Regions from separate parts of the Roseinatronobacter monicus genome, predicted to be linked through region 1. Evidence: riboswitches for the same ligand, from Rfam matches in the RefSeq annotation. Region 1 holds a riboswitch; the other holds the start of a gene.

Region 1 (7,180 bases):
TTTCGTCCATGCTGTGGCCAATCGGCAGGGGCAGGGCTGGTCGAAGGTTCACGCCTTCACCTTTGGCACAAGGCTGACCAATATCACCCGCCATCTGCGCACCCGCGATGTCGATGCCGCGCTGAATGCCGCCGGAGCCGAGGCGCAGGACTGGCAGGGGGGCACGCGCATCGGCGGCTGTTTGCGCAGCTTCAATGTGGATTGGACGCGCCGTGTGTTGGGGCAGGGGGCGGTGGTGCTGCTGATCTCGGACGGGCTGGACCGCGACGACCCCGCCTTGCTCGCACGCGAAATGGAGCGGCTGCACCTGTCTTCCAAGCGCCTGATCTGGCTGAACCCGCTTCTGCGCTGGGACAGTTTCGCGCCGCGCGCACGTGGCGTGCGCGCCATGCTGCCCCATGTGGACGCTTTTCGTGCCGCCCATTCCATCGCGTCAATCGAGGCTTTGGCCGAAGCGATTTCCGACCCGCAGGACCGGGGCGAGAAAGCGCGCCTGATGGCAATGCTGAACGATTGATCTTGGCACAGGTTTGCGGCACGATGGGCCATAGCTCAGGGAGGGCCGCGAGATGCAGATCAGCGCAACCAATGACGAGCAGACAGTCATTTCCACATTCGAGATGACACCGGGCACCTGCACCGATGTGCTCGAAGCCTTGCAGGATGCTTATGACAAGGTGATCCGCCACCAGCCGGGATTTCGGGGTGCCGCGATCCATGTCAATGATGCCCAGACGCGCATTTCCACCTATTCGCGGTGGCGCGAGCGGGCAGATTTTCAGGCCATGCTGCGCACATCAGAGATGCGCGCGCGCAACCGCGCCATTGCCGTGCAATGCGCGCGCTTCGAGCCGGTGATGTATGAGGTCGCCGCGACCTATGCGGCGGAGTAGGGCAGTCCCAGAATGCGTGTCTTTCTTGGGCTGGAATTGCCCGCGCATATCCGCAGTCATTTGGTGCTGCAACAGTTTCTGCTGCCGGTGAAGCGCAAGCTGCCGCCCGAGAGTTTCCACATCACGCTGGTCTTTCTGGGGGAGGCGGAGATGGCCCAGCTAGAGGCGCTGGATGAAGCGCTGACGCGGCTGGAAGTGCCTGATTTTTCCGTTCAGGTTTCAGGGCTTGGCCTGTATGGCAAGTCAAAACCGCATAACCTGCACGCCTGTGTTGCTCCGGCCCCTCAATTGATGGCGCTCCAGCAAAAGCTGATGCGGCTGGCGCGTGTCGCGGGCTTTGCGCCCGAAGCGCGGCGCTACAGCCCGCATGTCACCCTGTCCTATTTGCGTCCCGGCAGTTTCAATCAGGCGGAACTGGAAGCCGCTGTCGCGCGCGACGCGACGTTTCGCACCGAGGCGTTTGAGGTCAGTGAAATCGCCCTGTTCCGGTCGCATCTGCGCGCTGATGGTGCGCAATACGATGTGTTGGAGCGCTACCCATTGTCCGCGCAGGGGCGCGATGTGAAGCAATAGCTGTGCAGCAGCGCACCATTGTCGCGCAGCCAGTGCCGGTGTTGCTTATATTCGGGCATCAGTTGCGCCACGCAGGCCCAGAAGTTGCGCGAATGGTCCATGTGTTCGAGATGCGCCACTTCATGGGCGGCGACATAATGCAGCACCTCCGGCGGGGCCATGATCAGCCGCCATGAATACATCAGCCGTCCTTGTGCCGTGCATGACCCCCAGCGCGAGCGCGTGTCGCGCAGCGCAATCGCGGCGATGGGCCGTCCAAGGGCTGCGGCATAGCGTTCAGAGGCGGGCACGAGTGCAGCACGCGCGCTGGCCTTGAGATAGGTGGCGACGCGCAGCGCGGTGCGGGTGCCGGTCGGGTCCGGCGGGACCAGAAGCTGTGCGCCCTCGACGCCAAGGCGTGGGCCGGCCCCTTGCATGATTCGCACGATCTTGCCATGCAGCATGATTTCGCGGCCGATCCCGACGGGGCTTATCTCTGGAACGCGGGTGACTGCGGCGCGCAACCAGCTTTCGCGCTCTTGCAGGAATTCCAGCGCGTCTTGCAACCGCAGGCTTTTGGGCAGTGTCAGTGTGACCCGCCCGTCAAGGCCCGATACCCGCAAACTCAGCCTGCGGGCCTGACCGGAACGGCGCAACACCACTGCAATCTCGGGTGTTCCTTGCAAAATGGCGATTCCGTTCTCGACCCGCATATGCCCGCTTTCCCCAAGGTGGCTTCGTTCACAATACCAGTATCTGGCGCAAAAACTGCCAGCCCTATGACCCGCGCTGCCTCTCAGCCCTTTACAGCATGGTCGAGTTATGGCACGGCGCATAGCTTGAAGGAAGGCACGCGAATAAAGGAATTGCAGATGTCCAATCCAGAATGGGGCGTTAAGCGCGTCTGCCCTGAAACCGGCAAACGGTTTTATGACCTGAACAACTCTCCGATCATCAGCCCCTACACGGGCAAGGTGGTTCCACTCGACAGCAATGATCGTCGTGACGACGTGACCACAGCCCCCCTCAAATCCAAGGCAGCCCCTGCCAAGGAAGAGGATGATCTGCTGGTTGACGATGAAGATGCGGTCGAAGTCGATGATGAACTGCTGGAAGATGACGACGAAGATACCGTCGCGCTGGATGATCTGGCCGATGTCGCATCGGATGATGACGACTGAGTAATCAAGAGCCGCAGGCTGGTGTTTTTTTGTTGCACTGGTCTGCGTGCTCTCGTATGAGGCGGCATCGCGGCACGGTTCGTCGCAACAGTGGGGCCATAGCTCAGTTGGGAGAGCGCTTGAATGGCATTCAAGAGGTCAGCGGTTCGATCCCGCTTGGCTCCACCAAATTCAAAAATGTTGCAAAACAAGTTTGAAAGGCTCGCGCTCGCGGGCCTTTTGCTTTTGGGTCATGCCCCCTTGCCAACCGTGCCGATCAGATTTACCTAACACGTAACAACCGTTGGGGTGCCCTGTCATAGGGGCTGAGAGGCGCGAGCCAACCCATCGAACCTGATCCGGATTATACCGGCGTAGGGAACGGTGACGATCAGGTGCATAGCACCTACATGCCGTATCCTTGCGTTGGACCCATTAGCAAGGAGGGGCATTTTGGTTCCCATCGCATTGACCATCGCAGGCTCTGATTCGGGCGGCGGCGCAGGTATTCAGGCCGATTTGAAGACATTTTCAGCATTGGGCGTTTATGGCGCGTCGGTGATTACGGCGCTGACAGCACAAAACACCCGCGCCGTCACGATGGTCGAGCCTGCAACCCCTGCCATGATCACGGCCCAGATTGATGCGGTATTCGATGATCTTGATGTGCGCGCGCTCAAGCTGGGGATGCTGGGCGGCCCCGAGGCGATAGCGACAGTCGCGCAGCGCGTGCAGGGGCGCGGGGTTCCCATTGTGCTGGACCCGGTGATGGTGGCCAAATCCGGCGACCGGCTGCTGCCGCCCGAGGCATTGGAGGCGCTGCGCCAGCAGCTTTTGCCCTTGGCCGCATTGGTGACCCCGAATCTGCCCGAGGCGGCGGATCTTTTGGGCACCACCCAAGCGACATCCGAGGCCGAGATGGCCGAGCAAGGCCATGCCCTGCGCGCTATGGGGGCCGACGCTGTGTTGATGAAAGGCGGGCATGGTACAGGGGAAATCTGTGTTGACCTGCTGATCGAGGGCGGTGCGACCACCCGTTTGACCGCCCGGCGTCATATCACCCGCAACACGCATGGCACAGGCTGTACGCTGTCCGCCGCGATTGCGGCCGGTTTTGCGCAAGGCCTGCCCTTGGGGGCGGCGGTGGCGCGCGCGCATGCCTATCTGCAAGGCGCGATCCTTGCGGCGGATGATCTGCGGGTCGGGTCGGGGCATGGCCCTGTGCATCATTTTCACAAGGTTTGGGCGCATGACTGATGTGACCATCATCGGGGCAGGGGTGGCCGGGCTGTGGGCAGCTTGGGAATGCAGCAAGGCCGGACTGACCCCGCGCATTCTGGACCGCAACGGCCCGCCCGGCCCGCATGGCTGTTCATGGTGGGCCGGTGGAATGCTGGCACCCTATTGCGAAGGGGCCACCGCCGAGGCTGCGATTGTGCGTCACGGCGCGGCGGCGGCGCAGGCTTGGGCCGAGGTGACGGAAATCACATATCGCGGGTCGCTGGTCGTTGCCTTGCAGCGTGACCGCGCCGAACTGGCCCGCTTTGCGCGCCGCACATCTGGTCACCGGCTGGTCAGCACTGATCTGGCGACGTTGGAGCCTGACCTGAGCACGGCCACTCAGGCGCTGTTCTTTGAGGGCGAGGCCCATCTTGACCCGCGCGCGGCCCTGTCTGACCTTGTCGCGGCGCTGTCTGCGCGCGGCATAGTGGTTGAGCGGGCCGAGGTGCGGCCCGAAGATATTGACGGGCCGGTTATGGATGCGCGGGGCATGGCCGCCGCGGTGTCGGGGCTGCGCGGGGTGCGCGGGGAAATGGTGGTGCTGCATGCGCCCGATATCGCGCTGACGCGCCCCGTCCGGCTGCTGCATCCGCGCCATGCGCTGTATATCGTGCCGCGTGCGGGGGGGCTGTATATGCTGGGGGCCACCCAGATCGAGAGTGCCGACCGGCGCGGGATTTCGGCGCGCGCGGTGTTGGAACTGCTGAGTGCGGCCTATGCGCTCGACCCGCGTTTTGCTGAGGCGGAACTGGTGGAAACCGGCACCGATCTGCGCCCTGCCTTCGCCGATAATGTGCCGCGCGTGGTGGTGCAGGGGCGTATTTTGCACCTCAACGGTCTGTTCCGTCATGGCTATCTGATGGCACCCGCTTTGGCGCGGCAGGCGGTGGCGTTTCTGACGCAAGGACTTAAAGGGGAACTGGTTTATGAAGATTGAGGTCAATGGCACAGCGCATGAGCTCACAGCCGCAACTGTGGCTGAGGCGCTATCCGAACTGGGCTGGGGGACAGCGCGCGTGGCCACAGCGCTGAACGGTGAATTCCTGCCCAAAGCCGCACGCCCGACAACAGTTTTGCGCGACGGCGACCGGCTGGAAGTGCTGGCGCCGATGCAGGGGGGCTGAGCGATGCGCAAGTTTTATGGCGTCAGTCTGGACAGCCCCTTGATGCTGGGCACCGCACAATACCCGTCCCCTGCTGTGCTTGAGGACGCGTTTCGCAGCTCTGGTGCATCGGTGGCGACCGTGTCCTTGCGGCGCGAGGGCGGGCAGGGGCAGGCGTTCTGGGACATCATTCGCGGGCTTGGCGTGCATGTCCTGCCCAATACCGCAGGCTGCTACAGCGCGCGCGAGGCGATCACTACGGCGCAGATGGCGCGCGAAATGTTCGAGACGAACTGGATCAAGCTGGAAGTGATCGGACATGCCGACACGTTGCAGGCCGACCCGTTCGGGCTGTTGGAGGCGACCGAAGCGCTTGCCGCTGACGGGTTCGAGGTGTTCCCCTACACCACCGAAGATCAGGTTCTGGCCGCGCGCTTGCTGGAGGCAGGCGCGACAGTGCTGATGCCTTGGGGCGCGCCCATCGGCTCTGGCCTTGGGTTGAACAACCGCTACGGGCTGAAAACCCTGCGCGCAGCTTTTCCCGATGTGCCGATGGTGATTGATGCGGGTCTTGGCCTGCCCAGCCATGCCGCCGATGCGATGGAGATGGGCTTTGACGCGGTGCTGCTGAACACCGCCGTGGCGCAGGCGGGTGATCCGGTTGCAATGGCGCGGGCCTTCGCGCTGGCGGCGCAAGCGGGTGCGCTGGCCCAAGCCGCTGACCCGATGGAGCCGCGCGACATGGCCGCCCCCTCGACCCCTGTTATTGGAAAGGCATGGCTATGACATTGCCGCGATTCTACCCGATCTTCGACTCGGTTGACTGGCTGGAACGGGCGCTGCCCCTTGGCGTGAAATTTGTGCAACTGCGCATCAAAGAGCGCGACCCAGATGCGTTGCGGCTGGACATCCGCGTGGGGCTTGCCATGGCGCGGACGCATGGGGCGGCGCTGGTGGTCAATGACCATTGGCAACTGGCCATTGAGGAAGGGGCCGACTGGCTGCATCTGGGGCAGGAGGATCTGGACGCGGCAGACCTGCCCGCGATCCGGCGCGCGGGGCTGAAGCTGGGCCTGTCGACACATGACCATGCCGAGCTTGACCGCGCCTTGGCGCTGGCCCCTGATTATGTAGCGCTGGGGCCAGTTTACCCCACGATCCTCAAGCAGATGAAATGGCACCAGCAGGGGCTGGCGCGCGTGACCGAATGGAAGGGGCTGGTGGGGAATATCCCGCTGGTGGCCATTGGGGGCATGTCCGTGGACCGTGCATTGGGCGCGTTTGAGGCGGGCGCGGATGTCGTCTCGGCGGTGACGGATATCACGCTGAACCCCGACCCAGAGGCGCGCATCGCTGAATGGCTTGGGGTCTGCGCATGACCCGTTATGCCCGCCAGATGGTCTTGCCCGAGATCGGGCCAGACGGACAGGCGCGGCTGGGGCGCGCGCATGTGCTGGTTGTGGGGGCCGGAGGGTTGGGCGTGCCGGTGTTGCAATATCTGGCGGGCGCGGGTGTGGGGCAGATCACGCTGGTCGATGGTGACACAGTGGCCGCGCACAACCTGCACCGCCAGCCGCTGTACCGGATGGACCAGATCGGCCAGCCAAAGGCGCTTGCCGCTGCATCCGTTTTGCAGGCGCTGAACCCCGAAACTGACGTTGTCGCGCATCAGCAATGGCTGGACCCCGCCAATGCGCCGAAACTGGTGGCCGCGGCGGATGTGGTGCTTGATTGCGCCGATACATTTGCCGTCAGCCTGACGTTGTCGGACACCTGCCGCGATAGGGGCAAGCCCCTGATCGCAGCCTCGGCGCTGGCGCTGTCGGGCTATGTGGCGGGGTGCTGCGGTGGTGCGCCGTCCTTGCGCGCCGTCTTTCCCGACCTGCCCGAACGCGGGGCCACCTGTGCTACAGCCGGTGTCATGGGGCCAGTGGTGGGCACAATCGGCGCATTGCAGGCGCAAATGGCGCTGTCGGTGCTGCTGGGGCTGTCCCCGTCGCCGCTGGGGCAACTCATCAGCCTTGATGCCGCGCGCTGGCGCATGGGGGGCTTTCGCTTTGACGGGGCAGCCGAACCTGACCAGCCTTTGCCCTTTATCGCGCGCAGCGAGATATGCGCGCAGGATTTTCTGATCGACCTGCGTCATGAGGCAGCACCCTTTTGCGCAGACGCCCGTCACATCCCGCCTGAT
Region 2 (7,180 bases), 2.6 Mb from region 1:
TGATCGAGCCGCATGCCGATGAAGGCCAGGCCGTGACCGCACTGATGAAACTCGCGCGCGCGAAACAGCGGCGGGGATATGCGTGACGCGGGCGCGGCAACACGGCGCATATCCATCAAAGCTCTGGGAATAGCCACATGGGACAGATATCCCATAACGCATATTCAAGCTATGCATATCGGGATATCCCGCTGCAACAGGGCGGAGCTTGTGACTGGCGGCTGTGCGGGACTTTGCGGTCGTTTGCCTCCGCGCGGAATCAAGGGCGTCAGCCCCCCGCGCATCGCCGGGCCGCCCACGGGCACGGCGATTTGGCTGCCCCAAGCGCGAAGCTCTGATCTTGCTCGGATTTGGCTGGCATAAAGTGCCATAAATCAACCGGGGATCGCCGCACCGCGGCCCGACGCTGCGCGGCTTGGTGCATCACCTCAACTTCCGCAAAGGGCTCGAAGCAGCAATCGGGTAGCTTATGTCCGGTCGCAAATACTACCCCAGATACGCCCGCAGCGCCGCTGGCGGGTTGTCCAGCAGATGCGCGGTGTCAAACGGGCCTTCGGCCATGCCATCCGCCACCAGAATGGTCTGCTCCGCAACCGCACGCGCGTCGCTGATATCATGCGTGACCATCAGCAATGTCGCGCCCGTCTCGGCGCAGATATCGGCCACCAGTTGCAGCATTTCGACCTTCAGCGCCGGGCCAAGGGCCGAAAACGGCTCGTCCAGCAGCACCAGCGGCTTGCCCTGCAACACCACCCGCGCCAGCGCCACACGGCTTTGCTGCCCGCCCGACAGTTGCGCGGGGCGGCGCGCGCCAAACCCCTCCAGCCCCACACGCGCCAGCGCCGCCGTGACCTGCGCGCGCTCGGCCACACTCAGGCGCAATGACGGGCGCAGGCCCAGCGCCACATTGTCAAAGGCCGACAGATGCGGAAACAGGTTGTTGTCCTGAAACAACACCGAGATGGGGCGCGCTGCCGGGCCTTGGTCTGAAATGGTCTTTCCCGCCCAGATAATGCGCCCTTGCGTCGCAGGCACAAAGCCCGCAACCGCCCCCAACAATGTCGATTTCCCCGCCCCTGACGGCCCGATTACAGCCACGCGCGCGCACGGTTCGACCGCCAGATCAGCGCGCAGCGCGAAATCATCCTGCGTGATCGTCACCCCCTCAAGCCTCAGCAAATCCACGCCCCCATTTGTCGAAAATCCAGAATAGCGCAAGGCTGGCGCCCAGCAACACCAACGCCGCCCCCGCCGCATCATCCAGCCTGTAGGCGGTCATCAGGCGATAAAGCTGCATGGGCAGGGTTGCCCCCTCGCGCTCGGCAAACAGCATGATCACACCCAGATCGCCCATCGACAAGGCCGCCGTCAGACCAGCGGCAAAGCCCAAAGGGCGGCGCAGACGCGGCAGGGTCACGATGCGCAACCGCGCCCAGCCGTGCAGCCCCAGACTGTCGGCCAGCCGCCCCTGACTGGCCACCACCTCGCGCAGGCCCGGCAGGATCAGGCGCAGGGCAAAGGGCAGCGCCATGCCTGCGTTGACCAGCATTGTCACCACCAGTGCGAAATCGCGCGGGTTGGCAAGCGGGCGGATCAGCAGATACAGACCCGTGCCGATCACAAGGGGTGAGGCGGCCAGTGCCGCCAGCCCCAACCATTCCAGCACCGCGCCCCGCGCGTCCCCTGCAATCAGCACCGCATGGGCCAGCGCCAGTGTCATCGCCAATGTCACGCCCGTTGCGCCCAATGCGACGACAAGCGAGCGGCCAGCCGCCTGCCACACCTCAACCGGCAGACCCACGACATGCGGCGCGCCGCGCATGACCACCAGCGCCAGCGGCACCAGCAGGAACAACGCGCCCCCAACGATCAGCGCGCCATCCCACAGGCGCAGGCCCGCAGTGCCTGTATCGAAACGCTGCACAGGCCGGTCCATCCCGCCGCCAAGGCCGGATGGCAACGCCATCCGCCACGCCAGCACCCCCGCCCCCGCACACAGCCCGAATTGCACCAACGCCAGCATCGCCGCGCGGCCCATGTCGAAATCAAACCGGAATGCCTGATAAATCGCCAACTCCACTGTGGTGGCGCGCGGGCCACCGCCCATTGTCAGTGCCACGGAAAAGCTGGTCAGGCAGATCAGGAAGATGACCAGAAACGCCCCCGGCACCAGATCGCGCAGCATCGGCCATTCCAACTGGCGGAAATTATCCCGTGGCCCAAAGCCCAATGTGGCCCCAAGGCGGAACCGCTCTGCCGGGATCGCAGCCCAGCCTTGCAGCAGAATGCGCGTGGCCAAGGGCAGGTTGTAGAACACATGCGCCAGCACGACGCCATGCAGACCAAATATGTTCAGCCGCGCAAGGCCTAGCCCCTCCAACCCCTGATTGACCAGCCCGGCGCGGCCAAATACTGCCAGCAACCCCAGCACGGCGACCAAGGTGGGCAGGATAAACGGCGCGCCCATCAGCATAATCAGCGCGTCCCGCCCGATGAAACGCCGGCGTGCCAAGGCCCGCGCAATCGGCACGGCCAGCGCAACCGACAGCGCTGCCGATAAAAGGGCCTGAACAAGGGTAAACCGCACCGCCGCCCAATCGGCACCGCGCAAGGCGGTCAGCCCTTCGGCGCGCCAAGCCACAGCCCCAAGCGCACCGAAATTCAGCACCACCAGCCACGCTGCAACGCCCAGACCCGCCAGAATGGCGGCTGCGCGCGCTGTGCGGGCCGGGTCGCGTGTCACCGGGTCATGCCATCCAGCCAATGCGCCAAGGCAGGTGAGCGGCGCGCATCGGCTTCATCCTCGGTCAGGAAAATCGCGGTTTCGGGCAAGGGCAGATCGCGGAACACTTCTGGCCACTCTTCACGCGGCAGGGCCGAAGGGTAGGACCAGTTCGCCGTTGCGATCATCTGCTGAAATTCATCCGACAGGATATAAGCCAAAAAATCGCGCGCAAGCTCTGGCTGTGCGGCCCCTGCCAATATGCCCGCTGCCTCGGCGGTGAAATAATGGCCTTCGTCGAAAATGGCCGCCGCCTTGGTGTCATCATCTTCGTCCATGATGTGATAGGCAGGCGATGTGGTGTAACTCAGCACCATGTCAGCTTCGCCATTGGTGAACATGCCATAAGCTTCGGACCATCCCGCCGTAACGGTGACGGTCTTGGCCGCAAGGTTTTCCCAGATGCCCAACGCATCGTCGCCATACAGCTGATCGACCCAAAGCAGCAGCGCCAGCCCTGCACCGGACGAGCGCGGGTCTTGCCAGATCAACGAGATGTCATCGCGCTCGATCAGTTCGGCAAAACTGGCGGGCGGGGTTTCCAGCCGGGTCTGGTCATAGACGAACGCCACATAGGACCAGTTGAACGGGATGAATATGTCGTCTTCCCATGTGACCGGCACACTCAACGGGGAAAGATCCTGTCCGTGGTCTGCAAACAGCCCGGTCTGACGCGCGCGCAGCAATTCATCCGTGCCAAGCCCGATGATGACATCGCCTTGCAGCCGCGCGCCATCCAGCATCAGGCGTGGCAGGACATCGCCCGTGCGAAATTCCAGCGTGCAATCGCAGCGCGCCTCGAATCCCTCTTTGATGGCAGGGCCCGGCCCCCAGCTTGACCCGAAGTAATCAGGGGCCAGCACGGTCAGGGTATCTGCCTGCGCTGCCCCCGCAAGGGTCAGCGCCGCAATCGTCGCATATAGGGGACGTGTCATTGTTTCTCTCCATCTCTCTTGCGACAGGCGAAGAATGACGCGGGCAGATCGCCCGAACCTTCCCTCCGCCGGTCCGAACCGGTTCAGGTTCAACGGGTTCGCGCATAGCGCATCTCAGCCCTGTAGGGGCACCCCGAGGTAGACCGAGAGTTAATCGCTTTCCGACGCCCGAGCAAGAGCAGTGCTTGAGCCTTAGGCACCTTGCCGCTAAGTGTTTCGCATAAAGGAGTCCGCGCGCATGAGCTTCAACACATTCGGTCATCTGTTCCGCGTCACCACTTGGGGCGAAAGCCACGGACCAGCCCTTGGGGCCACGGTTGACGGGTGCCCACCCGGTGTGGCGCTGGACGCGGGCATGATCCAGCACTGGCTGGACCGGCGCAAACCCGGCCAGAACCGCCACACCACGCAGCGGCGCGAGCCTGACACCGTGGAAATTCTGTCTGGCGTGTATGAAGGGCGCACCACTGGCACGCCGATTCAGTTGATGATCCGCAATGTTGACCAGCGGTCCAAGGATTACGGCAATATTCTGGACACATTCCGCCCCGGCCATGCCGATATTACCTATTTTCAGAAATACGGGCTGCGCGACCCGCGCGGCGGGGGGCGGTCATCCGCACGCGAAACTGCGGCACGCGTAGCGGCGGGCGCGATTGCGCGTGAAGTTCTGAAAACCCTTGCGCCAAATGTCACGATCACCGGCTATATGGTGCAGATGGGGCCACACCAGATTGACCGGTCGCGGTTTGATTTGGCCCAGATTGACCGCAACCCGTTCTGGGTGCCCGATGCGCAAGCGGCAGAAGACTGGGCATCGGCGCTGGACCAGATCCGTAAGGATGGCAATTCCGTCGGCGCCATGATCGAGGTGGTGGCTGCGGGCGTGCCAGCGGGCCTTGGTGCGCCGATCTATGCGAAGCTGGATACCGAACTGGCCGCCGCGATGATGTCGATCAATGCGGTCAAGGGTGTAGAAATCGGCGCAGGCATGGCCGCCGCCAGCCTGACCGGCGTGGAAAACGCCGACGAGATCGAGATGGGCGCAGATGGCCCGCACTACCGCACCAACAAGGCAGGCGGCATTTTGGGCGGTATATCAACGGGTCAGGATGTGGTGGTGCGCTTTGCGATCAAGCCCACATCGTCCATCCACACCCCGCGTGCGTCTGTCACGCGCGCAGGCGAGGCGACCGAGGTTGTCACCAAGGGCCGCCATGACCCCTGCGTGGGCATCCGCGCCGTGCCGGTGGGCGAGGCGATGATGGCCTGTGTTTTGTTGGATCAACTGTTGCTGCACCGTGCCCAGACAGGGGCCACCGGTCCAGTGGCCGAGATCGGGAAGAACGCGCCGGAGTGAGCCGCGCAGCGTCGGTCCGCGGTGCGGCGATCTGCCCATTGTGGTATTGCCCTTGTGGCAGCCAAATCGCCGTGCCGTGGTTGCGGCCCGGCGATGCGCGGCGGGCTCGCGCCCTTGATTCCGCGCATGGGCTTGTTAAAGCAGCGCCCTAGTCCGGCTTGCGCCCCTGCAAATGTTTGCGCAGCTTCGATGGCGGTGCTTTCTTGCGGCCCTTGAACGGGTTTTTATCCGCTTGCGAGCGCATGAATACCCGAATCGGTGTTCCGGGCATGTCGAAATGCTCGCGCAGGCCATTGACCAGATAGCGGGTGTAGCTGGCGGGCAGATCTTCGGGGTTCGAGCACATGATGACGAAACCCGGCGGGCGCGTCTTGGCCTGTGTCGCGTAGCGCAGCTTGATGCGCTTGCCGCCCGGTGCGGGGGGCGGGTGCGCCTCGACCATAGCGCCCAGCCACAGGTTCAGCTTCGCTGTTGAGATGCGGCGGTTCCAGACTTCATGCGCGCGCAAAACCGCGTCGTGCAACCGGTCCAGCCCCTTGCCGGTGATGGCCGACACTGTGACCAGTGGCGCGCCCTTCAGTTGCGGCAGCAGCTTTTCAAACCCGGCGCGCAGGGCTTTCAGCTTGTCCTGCTTATCCTCTTCTAGATCCCACTTATTCACCGCGATCACGACGGCGCGCCCCTCTGTCTCGGCAAAGTCGGCCATGCGCAAATCTTGTTGCTCAAACGGGATGGCGGCATCCAGCAGCACCACCACAACCTCGGCAAAGCGCACAGCGCGCAGGCCATCGGCAACCGACAGCTTTTCCAGCTTGTCGATGACCCGCGCCTTTTTGCGCATGCCTGCGGTATCAAAAATCCGCGTGGGCGTGCCCATCCAGTCCAATGAGACAGAAATCGAATCGCGCGTAATGCCTGCCTCTGGGCCGGTCAGAAGCCGGTCTTCGCCCAGAATCTTGTTGATCAGCGTGGATTTTCCGGCATTGGGCCGGCCAATGACGGCGACTTGCAGCGGGCGCTTGGCGCTGGGGGTGAAATCTTCGGGCGCGTCTTCGCTGACATCAAGGTCTGTCTCGGGCGCATCCACTGCCGCGCGTTCGGCGAATTCATCGGCGACAGGGCGCAGGATGTGATAAAGTTCATCCATCCCTTCGCCATGCTCCGCCGACAGGCGCAACGGCTCGCCCAGACCCAGCGCATAGGCATCCAGCACACCGGATTCGCCAGCACGGCCCTCGGCCTTGTTGGCCCCCAGAATCACATGATCTGCGCGCTTGCGCAAAATCTCGGCGAACATCTCGTCTGTGGGGGTGATGCCGGTGCGGGCATCGACCAGAAACAGGCAGATATCGGCCATGTCGACCGCGCGCTCCGTCAGCCGCCGCATCCGCCCTTGCAGGCTTTCGTCGGTGACTTCTTCCAGCCCTGCCGTGTCGATCACGGTAAAGCGCAGATCGCCCAAGCGCGCATCGCCTTCGCGCAGGTCGCGCGTGACGCCGGGCTGGTCATCAACAAGCGCCAGACGCTTGCCCACCAGACGGTTGAACAAGGTCGATTTCCCGACATTGGGGCGGCCTACAATGGCCAGCGTGAAACTCATGTCTCTCGTGCTCCTGAACGCAAACATGGCCCCGCAACGGGGCCATGCAGTTCCATTACCTGTTTATGGCCTTTAACGATAGGCCGTTAGCTGACCATCGCGTGACACGACATACAGCGTGCCCCCCACAACAATCGGCGCGACAGCCGCGCCCGAGCGCAGCTCTGTTTCGGCCACAAGCGCGCCAGAGGCAGGGTCAAAGCTGCGCAGCGCCCCATCGCCCGATCCGACGATCAAACGCCCGCCTGCCAGAACCGGGCCATAATGCGGATGAATCTCTGCCCGCCTGCGCTCGCGCGTCTCGGTGTAAAGCGACAGCGGAGTGCCCCAGACAAACGCGCCAGAGCTGGCATCCAGCCGGACAAGCTGGTTGCGATCCGACATCAGGAAGACAGAACCGCCGACAGGCCAGACAGGGCCATAGGCCGCTTCATCCGCTGTCCAGATGGGGCGTCCGTCGCTGCGGTTCAAGGCCATGACGCGGCCAGACTGGTTTCCGACAT

Evidence for each region. Region 1 has a riboswitch for thiamine pyrophosphate ahead of thiD (bifunctional hydroxymethylpyrimidine kinase/phosphomethylpyrimidine kinase). Riboswitches for the same ligand answer to the same signal wherever they lie in the genome.
Region 2: another riboswitch for thiamine pyrophosphate. It lies ahead of BD293_RS16245 (thiamine ABC transporter substrate-binding protein); the one in region 1 lies ahead of thiD (bifunctional hydroxymethylpyrimidine kinase/phosphomethylpyrimidine kinase).

The regions. Positions count from the first base shown of each region.
Region 1 covers NZ_VFPT01000001.1:786,519-793,698, forward strand. Annotated here, with positions in the region: gene BD293_RS03470 (vWA domain-containing protein) at 1-517, shown strand, start outside; gene BD293_RS03475 (antibiotic biosynthesis monooxygenase family protein) at 570-893, shown strand; gene thpR (RNA 2',3'-cyclic phosphodiesterase) at 906-1,466, shown strand; gene BD293_RS03485 (M48 family metallopeptidase) at 1,427-2,158, opposite strand; gene BD293_RS03490 (TIGR02300 family protein) at 2,318-2,626, shown strand; tRNA gene BD293_RS03495 (tRNA-Ala) at 2,719-2,794, shown strand; TPP riboswitch at 2,901-3,003, shown strand; gene thiD (bifunctional hydroxymethylpyrimidine kinase/phosphomethylpyrimidine kinase) at 3,059-3,862, shown strand; gene BD293_RS03505 (FAD-dependent oxidoreductase) at 3,855-4,823, shown strand; gene thiS (sulfur carrier protein ThiS) at 4,813-5,010, shown strand; gene BD293_RS03515 (thiazole synthase) at 5,014-5,775, shown strand; gene BD293_RS03520 (thiamine phosphate synthase) at 5,772-6,368, shown strand; gene BD293_RS03525 (HesA/MoeB/ThiF family protein) at 6,365-7,180, shown strand, end outside.
Region 2 covers NZ_VFPT01000001.1:3,411,311-3,418,490, forward strand. Annotated here, with positions in the region: gene BD293_RS16230 (WGR domain-containing protein) at 1-86, shown strand, start outside; gene BD293_RS16235 (thiamine ABC transporter ATP-binding protein) at 487-1,179, opposite strand; gene BD293_RS16240 (thiamine/thiamine pyrophosphate ABC transporter permease ThiP) at 1,166-2,743, opposite strand; gene BD293_RS16245 (thiamine ABC transporter substrate-binding protein) at 2,740-3,717, opposite strand; TPP riboswitch at 3,761-3,863, opposite strand; gene aroC (chorismate synthase) at 3,956-5,077, shown strand; gene der (ribosome biogenesis GTPase Der) at 5,226-6,677, opposite strand; gene BD293_RS16260 (outer membrane protein assembly factor BamB family protein) at 6,750-7,180, opposite strand, start outside.